One region of the Pseudomonas sp. FP597 genome, then DNA from elsewhere that is predicted to be linked to it. Evidence: predicted binding sites of a transcription regulator. Region 1 holds the regulator's gene; the other holds the start of a gene.
The links. Region 1 encodes FliA, which starts transcription of late flagellar genes. Its sites were predicted from a motif close to CTAAAGTTTNNNNNNNNNNNGCCGNTAA; they were not measured.

Region 1 (5,157 bases):
CTGGGCTACACCGTGGTAGACGCCAGCACCGTGGTCGCCACGCACCTCAACCAGATTCTGTACAAGCACTCCCACGAGCTGATCGGCCACGAAGAAGTCCAGCAATTGATGGGTTTGCTGGGCAAAGCCTCGCCAAAACTTGCCGAAGAGCTGGTGCCCGGCGTGCTGTCGTTGTCGCAACTGCTCAAAGTGCTGCAAGCGCTGCTGGCCGAACAGGTGCCGGTGCGCGACATTCGCAGCATTGCCGAGGCCATCGCCAACAACGCCGCCAAGAGTCAAGATACCGCCGCGCTGGTGGCGGCGGTGCGTGTCGGATTGTCCCGCGCAATCGTGCAAAGCATTGTAGGGCTTGACTCCGAGCTGCCTGTGATCACCCTGGAGCCCAGGTTGGAACAGATTTTGCTCAATAGTATTCAGAAGGCGGGACAAGGCCAGGAAGAGGGCGTTCTGCTGGAGCCAAGCATGGCTGAAAAACTGCAGCGTTCTTTGATTGACGCCGCCCAGCGCCAGGAAATGCAGGGCCAACCGGTGATTCTACTGGTGGCAGGCCCGGTCCGAGCGATGTTGTCGCGGTTTGGACGCCTGGCAGTACCGAATTTGCACGTTTTGGCTTATCAGGAAATTCCTGACAACAAGCAAGTGACTATCGTCGCGACAGTAGGGCCCAACGGCTGAGGGTAGTGGGTTATGCAAGTGAAGCGTTTTTTCGCCGCCGATATGCGTCAGGCCATGAAACTGGTCCGTGATGAGCTGGGCGCCGACGCCGCGATTATCGGTAACCGTCGCATTGCCGGCGGTGTCGAGCTGACGGCTGCCCTGGATTACACCCCTCAGGCCCTGGCCCCGCGCGTGCCGAACATGGAGCTTGAAGACGAGCTGCGCAAGACCGCCTCGCGCATCGTCTCGGCCCAGGCCGAGCTGAGCATGCGTGGCGACAGCGATGCCACCACCAATCGCCAATTGTTCGCCGGGCTGCCGTTGACCGCCTCCGAGCCGCTGGTCGAGCCGACTTTCATCGAGCCACCGCGTCCTGCCGCGCCAGCCCCGGCCGCCGGCGTCGACCAGCGCGCGTTCGACTCGATGCGCTTTGAACTCAACGGCCTGCGCGAACTGCTGGAAGTCCAGCTGGGGTCGCTGGCCTGGACACAGTTGCAAGGCAGCAAGCCGCAACAGGCCAACCTCTGGCGTCGCCTGCAACGCATCGGCCTGTCTGGCCCGCTGTCCCGCGACCTGCTGGCACTGACCACCGAAATCGAAGAACCCCGCCAGGCCTGGCGCATGTTGCTGGCCCACTTGGCGCGGATGATCGCCACTCCGGAAATCGAGCCGCTGGAAGAGGGCGGTGTGATTGCCATGGTCGGCCCGGCCGGCATGGGCAAGACCACCACCCTGGCCAAGCTCGCCGCCCGTTATGTGCTCAAATACGGCGCCCATAACATCGCGCTGGTGAGCATGGACAGCTATCGTATCGGTGCCCAGGAGCAACTCAAGACCCTGGGCCGTATCCTCAACGTGCCGGTGACCCACGTCGATCCGGGCCAATCCCTGGCCAATGCCCTCGATCCGCTGCTGCGCAAACGCGTGGTGCTGATCGACACCGCCGGCCTGCAAGCCAGCGACCCGGCGTTGCGCCTGCAGCTGGAAAGCCTGGCTGGACGTGGCATCAAGTCGAAAAATTACCTGGTGCTTGCAACCACCAGCCAGAAACAGGTTCTGACCGCTGCGTATCACAGCTACAAACGTTGCGGCCTGGCCGGCTGCATCCTGACTAAACTGGATGAAACCGCCAGCCTGGGCGAAGTGTTGAGCCTGGCGATCAGCCATGAATTACCGGTTGCCTACCTGACCGATGGGCCGCGGATCCCGGATGATTTGCATCTGCCGCGCCGTCATCAGTTGGTCAGCCGTGCCGTGAGCGTACAAATGCAAGACGAGCCTAGCGAGGAAGCGATGGCCGACATGTTCGCCGATCTCTACCACCACCCGGCAAAACGGGTCGGTTGAAGTCGATGAGCACCGTGAAATGTATCTACATCGATGGTCTGCAAGCGATTCACGCGGCCAAGCCATGTAGCCTGCGTCTAAGCAAGACAAGGTAAAGAAATAAAATGGGCAGCATGCATCCCGTACAGGTGATCGCGGTGACCGGCGGCAAAGGTGGCGTCGGAAAAACTAACGTGTCAGTGAATTTGTCCCTGGCGCTTGCAGAGCTTGGCCGTCGCGTCATGCTGCTGGATGCTGACCTGGGACTGGCGAACGTCGACGTTCTGCTGGGGCTGACGCCCAAACACACCCTGGCCGATGTGATCGAGGGGCGCTGTGAGCTGCGCGATGTGCTGCTGCAGGGCCCTGGCGGGATCCGCATCGTGCCGGCCGCGTCGGGCACCCAGAGCATGGTGCACCTGAGCCCGGCACAGCATGCCGGCCTGATCCAGGCCTTCAGTGATATTGGCGACAACCTCGACGTGCTGGTGATCGACACCGCCGCCGGGATCGGCGAGTCCGTGGTCAGCTTCGTGCGCGCGGCGCAGGAAGTACTGCTGGTGGTCTGCGATGAACCCACCTCGATCACCGACGCCTACGCCCTGATCAAACTGCTTAACCGTGACTACGGCATGAACCGCTTCCGCGTGCTGGCCAACATGGCCCAGAGCCCGCAGGAAGGACGCAACCTGTTCGCCAAGTTGACCAAGGTCACGGATCGTTTTCTCGATGTCGCCTTACAATACGTTGGTGCAGTTCCCTACGACGAGTGCGTGCGCAAGGCTGTGCAAAAGCAGCGTGCAGTCTACGAAGCGTTCCCTCGTTCCAAGTGCGCCTTGGCGTTCAAGGCGATTGCCCAGAAGGTCGATACCTGGCCCTTGCCTGCCAACCCTCGGGGGCATCTGGAGTTTTTCGTCGAACGATTGGTGCATCAGACGAGCGCAGGACCTGTGCTATGACAGCGAACGGCTATAACGCTTATAAGAAGTCCGCCCGTGACAGCCAGGGTGAGTTGATCGAGCGCTATGCGCCGCTGGTCAAACGCATTGCCTATCACCTGCTGGGACGCCTGCCCGCCAGCGTCCAGGTCGAAGACCTGATCCAGGCCGGCATGATCGGCCTGCTCGAAGTGTCGACCAAATACGATGCCAGCAAAGGCGCCAGTTTCGAGACGTATGCGGGTATCCGCATTCGTGGCGCGATGCTCGATGAAGTGCGCAAGGGGGATTGGGCGCCACGTTCGGTTCACCGCAATACGCGCATGGTCAGTGACGCAATTCGGGCAATTGAAGCAAAAACCGGTCGCGACGCTAAAGATCACGAAGTTGCGGCCGAACTCCAATTGAGTCTCGACGATTATTACGGGATTTTGAACGATACCTTGGGCAGCCGCCTGTTCAGTTTCGACGACCTGTTGCAGGACGGCGAACACGAAGGGCTGCACGAGGACGGCGCGAGCGCACACATGGAGCCGTCGCGCGACCTGGAAGATCAACGCTTCCAGGGTGCGTTGGCGGACGCCATCGCCAATTTGCCGGAACGTGAGCGATTGGTGTTGGCGCTGTACTACGACGAAGAGCTGAACCTCAAGGAAATCGGTGAGGTCCTGGGTGTCAGCGAATCGCGGGTCAGCCAGTTGCACAGCCAATGCGCCGCCCGTTTGCGGGGGCGTTTGGGAGAGTGGCGAGCGCGCTGACAGGCAGTGTGGGGACACTGCAAAGCGATACCGCGAGGGCGTTTGATTTTCGTGGTTCGGCCCGTGGTGGCCCCGGCAGTCCTATTTGTGTAATGCCTGTTGATTGAAATGGCGCGTCCAGGTGCTGGGCGCGTTTAAGACTGCTTGGAGGTCGAATTGGACAAGAACATGAAAATCCTCATCGTTGATGACTTCTCAACGATGCGGCGGATCATAAAAAACCTGTTGCGTGACCTTGGGTTCACCAACACGGTCGAGGCGGATGACGGCCTGACGGCGATTCCGATCCTCAACAGCGGGAGCATCGACTTTCTGGTAACCGACTGGAACATGCCGGGCATGACCGGTATCGACCTGCTGCGCCACGTGCGCGCCGACGAAAAACTGCGCAGCCTTCCCGTGTTGATGGTGACCGCCGAAGCCAAGCGTGAGCAGATCATCGAGGCCGCCCAGGCCGGGGTCAACGGTTACGTGGTCAAGCCATTCACTGCACAGGCCTTGAAAGAGAAGATCGAAAAAATCTTCGAACGCATCCACGGCTAATGCCATCGCGGGGGAGCTATGGAGCATAACGAAACGTCACAGGGAGACTTTGAGTCCACCCTGAAAAAACATGCTCACCAGTTGGTCGAATGCCTTGAAAAAGGCCAGTTCGGTGACGCGGTGCAGTTGATCCATGAGCTCAATCAGACCCGTGACCGAGGCCTGTACCAGGAAGTGGGCAAGCTCACACGCGAGCTGCACAGCGCGATCGTCAATTTCCAGATTGACCCGCACATGCCCCAGGCCGAAGAAATCTCACAGATCACCGACGCCACCGAGCGTCTGTCCTATGTGGTCAGGCTGACTGAAGCGGCGGCCAACCGCACCATGGACCTGGTGGAAAACGCCACGCCGCTGGTGACCGGCATGGCCACCGAAGCCCAGGCCCTGAGCGTTGACTGGGGCCGCTTCATGCGCCGCGAAGTGGGCGCTGAAGAGTTCCGTGAACTGGCCCGCCGGGTCGAAGGGTTCCTGTCACGCAGCGAGCAGGAAAACCGTACGGTTTCCAGCAACCTCAACGACATTCTGCTGGCCCAGGATTACCAGGACCTCACTGGTCAGGTGATCAAGCGCGTGACCCAATTGGTCACCGAAGTGGAAAGTAACTTGCTCAAATTGGTGCTTATGGCAGGCCAGGTCGATCGTTTTGCCGGTATCGAACATGACCGCGAAGCGATCCTCTCGGAAAAAGATCCACAAAAACATCTCGCCAAGGGTGAAGGTCCGCAGATTCATGCCGATAAACGTGAAGACGTTGTGTCAGGTCAGGATGACGTAGATGACCTGTTATCCAGTTTAGGCTTCTAAGGAGCACCCACATGAGCTTCGGCGCCGATGAAGAGATCCTTCAGGATTTCCTTGTAGAGGCCGGCGAAATTTTAGAGCAACTGTCCGAACAACTGGTCGAGCTGGAAAGCCGCCCAGATGATGCGAAC
Region 2 (5,157 bases), 1.7 Mb from region 1:
GCTGCTCTGCTCCTGCGTCGCCGTGGTAATCGCCGCGAACTGCTGACCGGCCGAGCGGCTTTGCTCGTCGATGCGGGCCAGGGCCGAGGCCACGTCGGCATTGCGCGACAGGCCTTCCTGCATCAGCGCGTTGCCGTGCTCCATGGTGCTGATGGCGTTACCGGTTTCCTTCTGGATGCTCTGGATCATGCCGGAGATTTCATCAGTGGCTTCGCGGGTACGCGATGCCAGGTTACGCACTTCGTCGGCCACCACGGCAAACCCACGGCCCTGCTCACCGGCGCGGGCGGCTTCGATGGCGGCGTTGAGCGCCAGCAGGTTGGTTTGTTCGGCAATGGAGGTGATCACCCCGACGATACCGCCGATTTCCTGGGAGCGTTGACCCAAGGTGTTGATCACGGTGGCGGTACTGTTCAGGGCGGTGGCGATGTGTTCCAGGGACGACGACGCCTCTTGCATCGAGTTGCGCCCGATTCGGGTTTGTTGAGCGTTTTCCTGGGCCAGGCGCTCGGTGGCGCCCATGTTGTCGGCAATATTCAGCGAAGTGGCGCTGAACTCTTCCACTGCGCCAGCCATGCTGGTGATCTCGCCGGACTGCTGCTCCATGCCTTCATAGGCCCCACCGGACAAACCTGACAAAGCCTGGGCACGACTATTGACCTCTTCAGCAGCCTTGCGAATATGCGACACCATGGTCGACAGCGCCTCACCCATCTGGTTGAAGCTGCGCGCCAGCTGGCCAATTTCGTCATGGCTGGACACATTGAGACGTGCGCTCAGGTCGCCAGCGCCCAAGGCTTCAGCCTGGCGTACCAGGTCACTCAGCGGCTGCAACTTGCTGCGCAGCAGCCAGACCGTAGCGCCTACCGCCAGCAGCATCGCCAGCACACTGCCGATCACCAGGCGAATGCCGACCGCCCAGGTAACCGCGCGGATTTCGGCTTTCGGCATGCTCGCAACCACGGCCCAGGGGCCACCGTCAAAAGGTACCGAAACGCTGTAGAAGTCTTCGTTCCTGTCGCTCCAGAAGCGGCCTTTACCTGGGGTCTTGGCCAGGTCCAGCATCACCGGCACCGCCTGATCCAGTGCCTGCACACCCGCCGGTGGCACCAGCCAGCGCTTTTGCTCGTCGAGCAGCGCCAGGGAACCGGTCTGGCCAATGCGGAAGCGCTTGAGGTTTTCGAACTGAGCGGCCTGGGCATCGGTGTAGTCAAAACCGATAAACAGCACGGCAATCACTTTACCGCCGGCATCGCGAACGGGGCTGTATTGGGTCATATACGAGCGGTCGAACAACACCGCGCGTCCGATATACGCCTGGCCGCCGAGCACACGCTGGTAAGCCGGCCCCTGGCGGTCCAGCACGGTGCCGATGGCGCGGCTACCGTCCTGCTTGGTCAGGGACGTGCTCACACGGATAAAGTCATCGCCGCTGCGCACAAAGACCGTCGCCACGCCGCCCGACATCTGCTTGAACTCGTCGACCTCCGTGAAGTTGTTGTTGAGCACTTCGCTACCCAACAACAGGCTCGGGGTCTGAACACCCGCCACCGTGATCGACTTATCGGTCTGCACGCTCAACCCGGCGCTGAAACGCTTTTCAAACAGCCCCGTCAGGCGTTGGGTGCTCTCGCGCAACGTGCTATGAAAGGTGTTGAGCTGATCGGCGAGCAGGCGTGCCTCGCTGGCCAGATGTTCCTCACGGGTATCGAGGTTGGCGGCGTCGAGGGAACGCAGGGCGAAAACCGTACTGCCGCCAATGGCGACAGCCAGAATCACGGCTAATGCGAGACCTAACTGGGAGGCGATCCGGGCGCGAGGTTGAGACATGACAGCTCCTGGCCGAGGCCAGGATCGTCCTGATCTCATAGCGCTGCTCGGCAAATTATCTGGTGGGGAAAACGTGGATGCACGATGGTTCCGATACACCTACTTCGGCAGCGATTTGCAATACTTGAGTGAATCGCAGGGGCATCACGCAAACGGTTGCGCGATCATGCAAAACCGGCTCAATCGAGACGCTCCACTGCCGGTAAAACCATGGCCTGCACCTCACTTTGCAGAAATTCCGCCAAGCGTCGCAGACGTTCCCCACCGGGACGGGTTTTCGGCCATACCAGATAGTAACTCTCTCCACTGGCCACGGCGGTTGGCCATGGCAGGCTCAGCCGGTCCTGGGCAACGTCTTCGGCGACCATCAGCAGATCGCCCATGGACACGCCATAACCGCGCGCCGCAGCGATCATGCCCAACTCCAGCGTATCGAAGACCTGGCCGCCCTTGAGCGACACCTGAGACGACAGCCCCATCCGCTCCAGCCAGTAGCGCCAGTCACGCCGGTCAGGCGTGGGATGCAACAACTCGGCCGTTGCCAGCCGTGCGACATCCCAAGGTCCGTCGCTCAATAGATTGGGGGCACCTACCGGGATCAACATTTCCGGGTACAGGTAACAGGCCTCCCAATCTGCCGGGAAATGACCATTACTCAACAACACCGCGCAATCGAAAGGTTCCTGATTGAAGTCCACTTCATCGATGCTCATCCACGCGCTCGTCAATTGCACTTCGTTGCCTGGTTGCAAATGCCGGAAGCGGCTGAGTCGGGCCAACAGCCAGCGCATGGTCAGGGTGGACGGCGCCTTCATGCGCAGGATGTCATCTTCAGCGTTCAGGGTATGGCAGGCCCGTTCCAGCGCGGCAAAGCCCTCGCGCACACCGGGCAACAGCAAGCGCGCCGCTTCTGTGAGCTGCAACGTACGACCGCTGCGCTGGAACAGGCGGCAGGCGAAAAACTCTTCGAGCGTACGGATATGCCGGCTCACCGCACTTTGCGTAATCGACAACTCTTCGGCGGCACGGGTGAAGGAGTTGTGCCGGGAGGCCGCTTCAAATGCACGCAAAGCATAAAGAGGAGGAAGACGACGAGACATAAGGAAAGCTCCAACAGCAGGATGTTGAAACCCTACCAGAATCAATCAGGCATGAGTTTTAATCATGTGAACGATCGCTTTTATCCCTTTGTGCAATGGGCTGGGAGCACCGAGAATCAACCTTCCCCCAACCCTCTGACTTTTTGAGTGTGATGATCATGCGGCATCCGGCACGTACCGAACTCTGGGCCATTCTGCGGTTGTCAGGGCCGCTGATCGCCTCGCAGTTGGCGCACATGCTGATGGTGCTGACCGACACGCTGATGATGGCGCGCCTGAGTCCCGAAGCCTTGGCCGGTGGTGGCCTGGGAGCGGCGAGCTATTCGTTCGTATCGATCTTCTGCATCGGCGTGATTGCCGCCGTCGGCACCCTGGTGGCGATCCGTCACGGCGCGGGCGATATCCAAGGCGCCACCCGCCTGACCCAGGCCGGGCTATGGCTGGCGTGGCTGATGGCCCTGGCGGCAGCGTTGTTGCTGTGGAACCTCAAGCCCGTGCTGCTGATGTTCGGCCAGACCGAAACCAACGTGCAGTCGGCAGGGTTGTTCCTGACGATCCTGCCGTTCGCCCTGCCCGGCTACCTGAGTTTCATGGCCTTGCGCGGCTTCACCAGCGCCATTGGCAAGGCCACCCCGGTGATGGTGATCAGCCTCGGCGGCACCGTGCTCAATTACCTGCTCAACCACGCGCTGATCGAAGGTATGTTCGGCCTGCCAAAACTGGGCTTGATGGGTATTGGCCTGGTCACGGCCATCGTCGCCAATGGCATGGCATTGACGTTGATGTGGTACATCCGCAGCAACCGCGCTTATGCCGCTTACCCGCTGGGCATCGGCCTGTTGCGCCTCAACACCCAGTATCTGCGCGAACTGTGGCGCCTGGGCCTGCCGATTGGCGGCACCTATGCGGTGGAAGTCGGGCTGTTTGCCTTTGCCGCGCTGTGCATGGGCACCATGGGCAGTACGCAACTGGCGGCGCATCAGGTGGCCCTGCAAATCGTCTCGGTGGCGTTCATGGTGCGCGGCGGGCATGTCCTACGCGGTGACCATGCGCATCGGTCAGCACTATGGCGCCGGGCAATTGCTGCAGGCGCGCCTGGCCGGTCGCGTCGGCATTGGTTTTGGTGCCACGGTGATGTTGGGATTCGCCGCGGTGCTGTGGCTGTTTTCCGATCCCCTGATCGGACTGCTCATCGATCACCACAACCCGGCGTTCCATGACGTGATCGTCCTGGCCGTCAGCCTGCTCGCCGTTGCCGCCTGGTTCGAGCTGTTCGACGGCGTGCAAACCATCGCCATGGGCTGCATTCGCGGACTCAAGGACGCCAAGACCACCTTTCTGATCGGTGCGGGCTGCTACTGGTTGATTGGCGCGCCTTCGGCCTGGCTGATGGCGTTCACCCTGGGCTGGGGTCCAACCGGTGTGTGGTGGGGTTTGGCGCTGGGTCTGGCCTGTGCGGCAGTGAGCCTGACCTGGGCCTTCGAGGCGAAGATGAAGCGCATGATTCGGCTGGAGCCTGAGGCGCAAGGTTCGTTTCAGGTCGCACAGACGGAGTAAGGGTTTTACTCGGCCAAAAAAACTGTGGGCGGGCTCGCTCCCTTCCACAGTTTGACTGGGCTCTCAATTCAACCGAGTAAAACCTGCTGGTTCTTGCCAAACGTCAGGTATTCCACCAACTCAGGCAACGGCAACGGCTTGCTGATCAGGTAACCCTGGGCCTGGTCGCAGCCGAACAGCCTTAGCAATGCAAGCTGTTCAGGGGTTTCGACCCCCTCGGCCACCACTTCCAGGTTGAGGTTGTGGGCCAAATTGATCATGGCGTGTACCAGCTTGCGGTTCTCTTCGCGTTCTTCCATGCCACCGACGAAGCTCTTGTCGATCTTCAACAAGGCAATCGGCAGGCTGTTGAGGTGTACGAACGACGAGAAACCGGTACCGAAGTCATCCAGGGAAAACCGCACGCCCAGGCGACCGAGGGCGTCCATGGTCTGCTTGACCAGGTCACTGCGGCGCATCACGGCGGTTTCGGTCAACTCGAACTCCAGCCATTGCGCCTCCACACCACGCTCGGCAATCAGCCGGCTGAGGGTGGAGAGCAACTGGCTGTCCTGAAACTGGCGGAACGACAGGTTGACCGCCATATGCAACGGCGGCAGGCCGCGTTCACGCAGGTCTTGCATGTCACGCAGGGCTCGGGAGATCACCCAGTAGCCCAACGGCACGATCA

Region 2: the regulator FliA is predicted to act here: its motif matches at 1,932-1,959, upstream of PSH66_RS29020 (methyl-accepting chemotaxis protein).

Annotation. Positions count from the first base shown of each region.
Region 1 covers NZ_CP117432.1:4,586,040-4,591,196, reverse strand. Annotated here, with positions in the region: gene flhA (flagellar biosynthesis protein FlhA) at 1-675, shown strand, start outside; gene flhF (flagellar biosynthesis protein FlhF) at 688-2,004, shown strand; gene fleN (flagellar synthesis regulator FleN) at 2,109-2,942, shown strand; gene fliA (RNA polymerase sigma factor FliA) at 2,939-3,679, shown strand; gene PSH66_RS20860 (chemotaxis response regulator CheY) at 3,848-4,222, shown strand; gene PSH66_RS20855 (protein phosphatase CheZ) at 4,241-5,029, shown strand; gene PSH66_RS20850 (chemotaxis protein CheA) at 5,041-5,157, shown strand, end outside.
Region 2 covers NZ_CP117432.1:6,299,713-6,304,869, forward strand. Annotated here, with positions in the region: gene PSH66_RS29020 (methyl-accepting chemotaxis protein) at 1-1,830, opposite strand, end outside; gene PSH66_RS29025 (LysR substrate-binding domain-containing protein) at 2,010-2,930, opposite strand; partial or broken gene PSH66_RS29030 (NorM family multidrug efflux MATE transporter) at 3,083-4,487, shown strand; gene PSH66_RS29035 (bifunctional diguanylate cyclase/phosphodiesterase) at 4,556-5,157, opposite strand, start outside.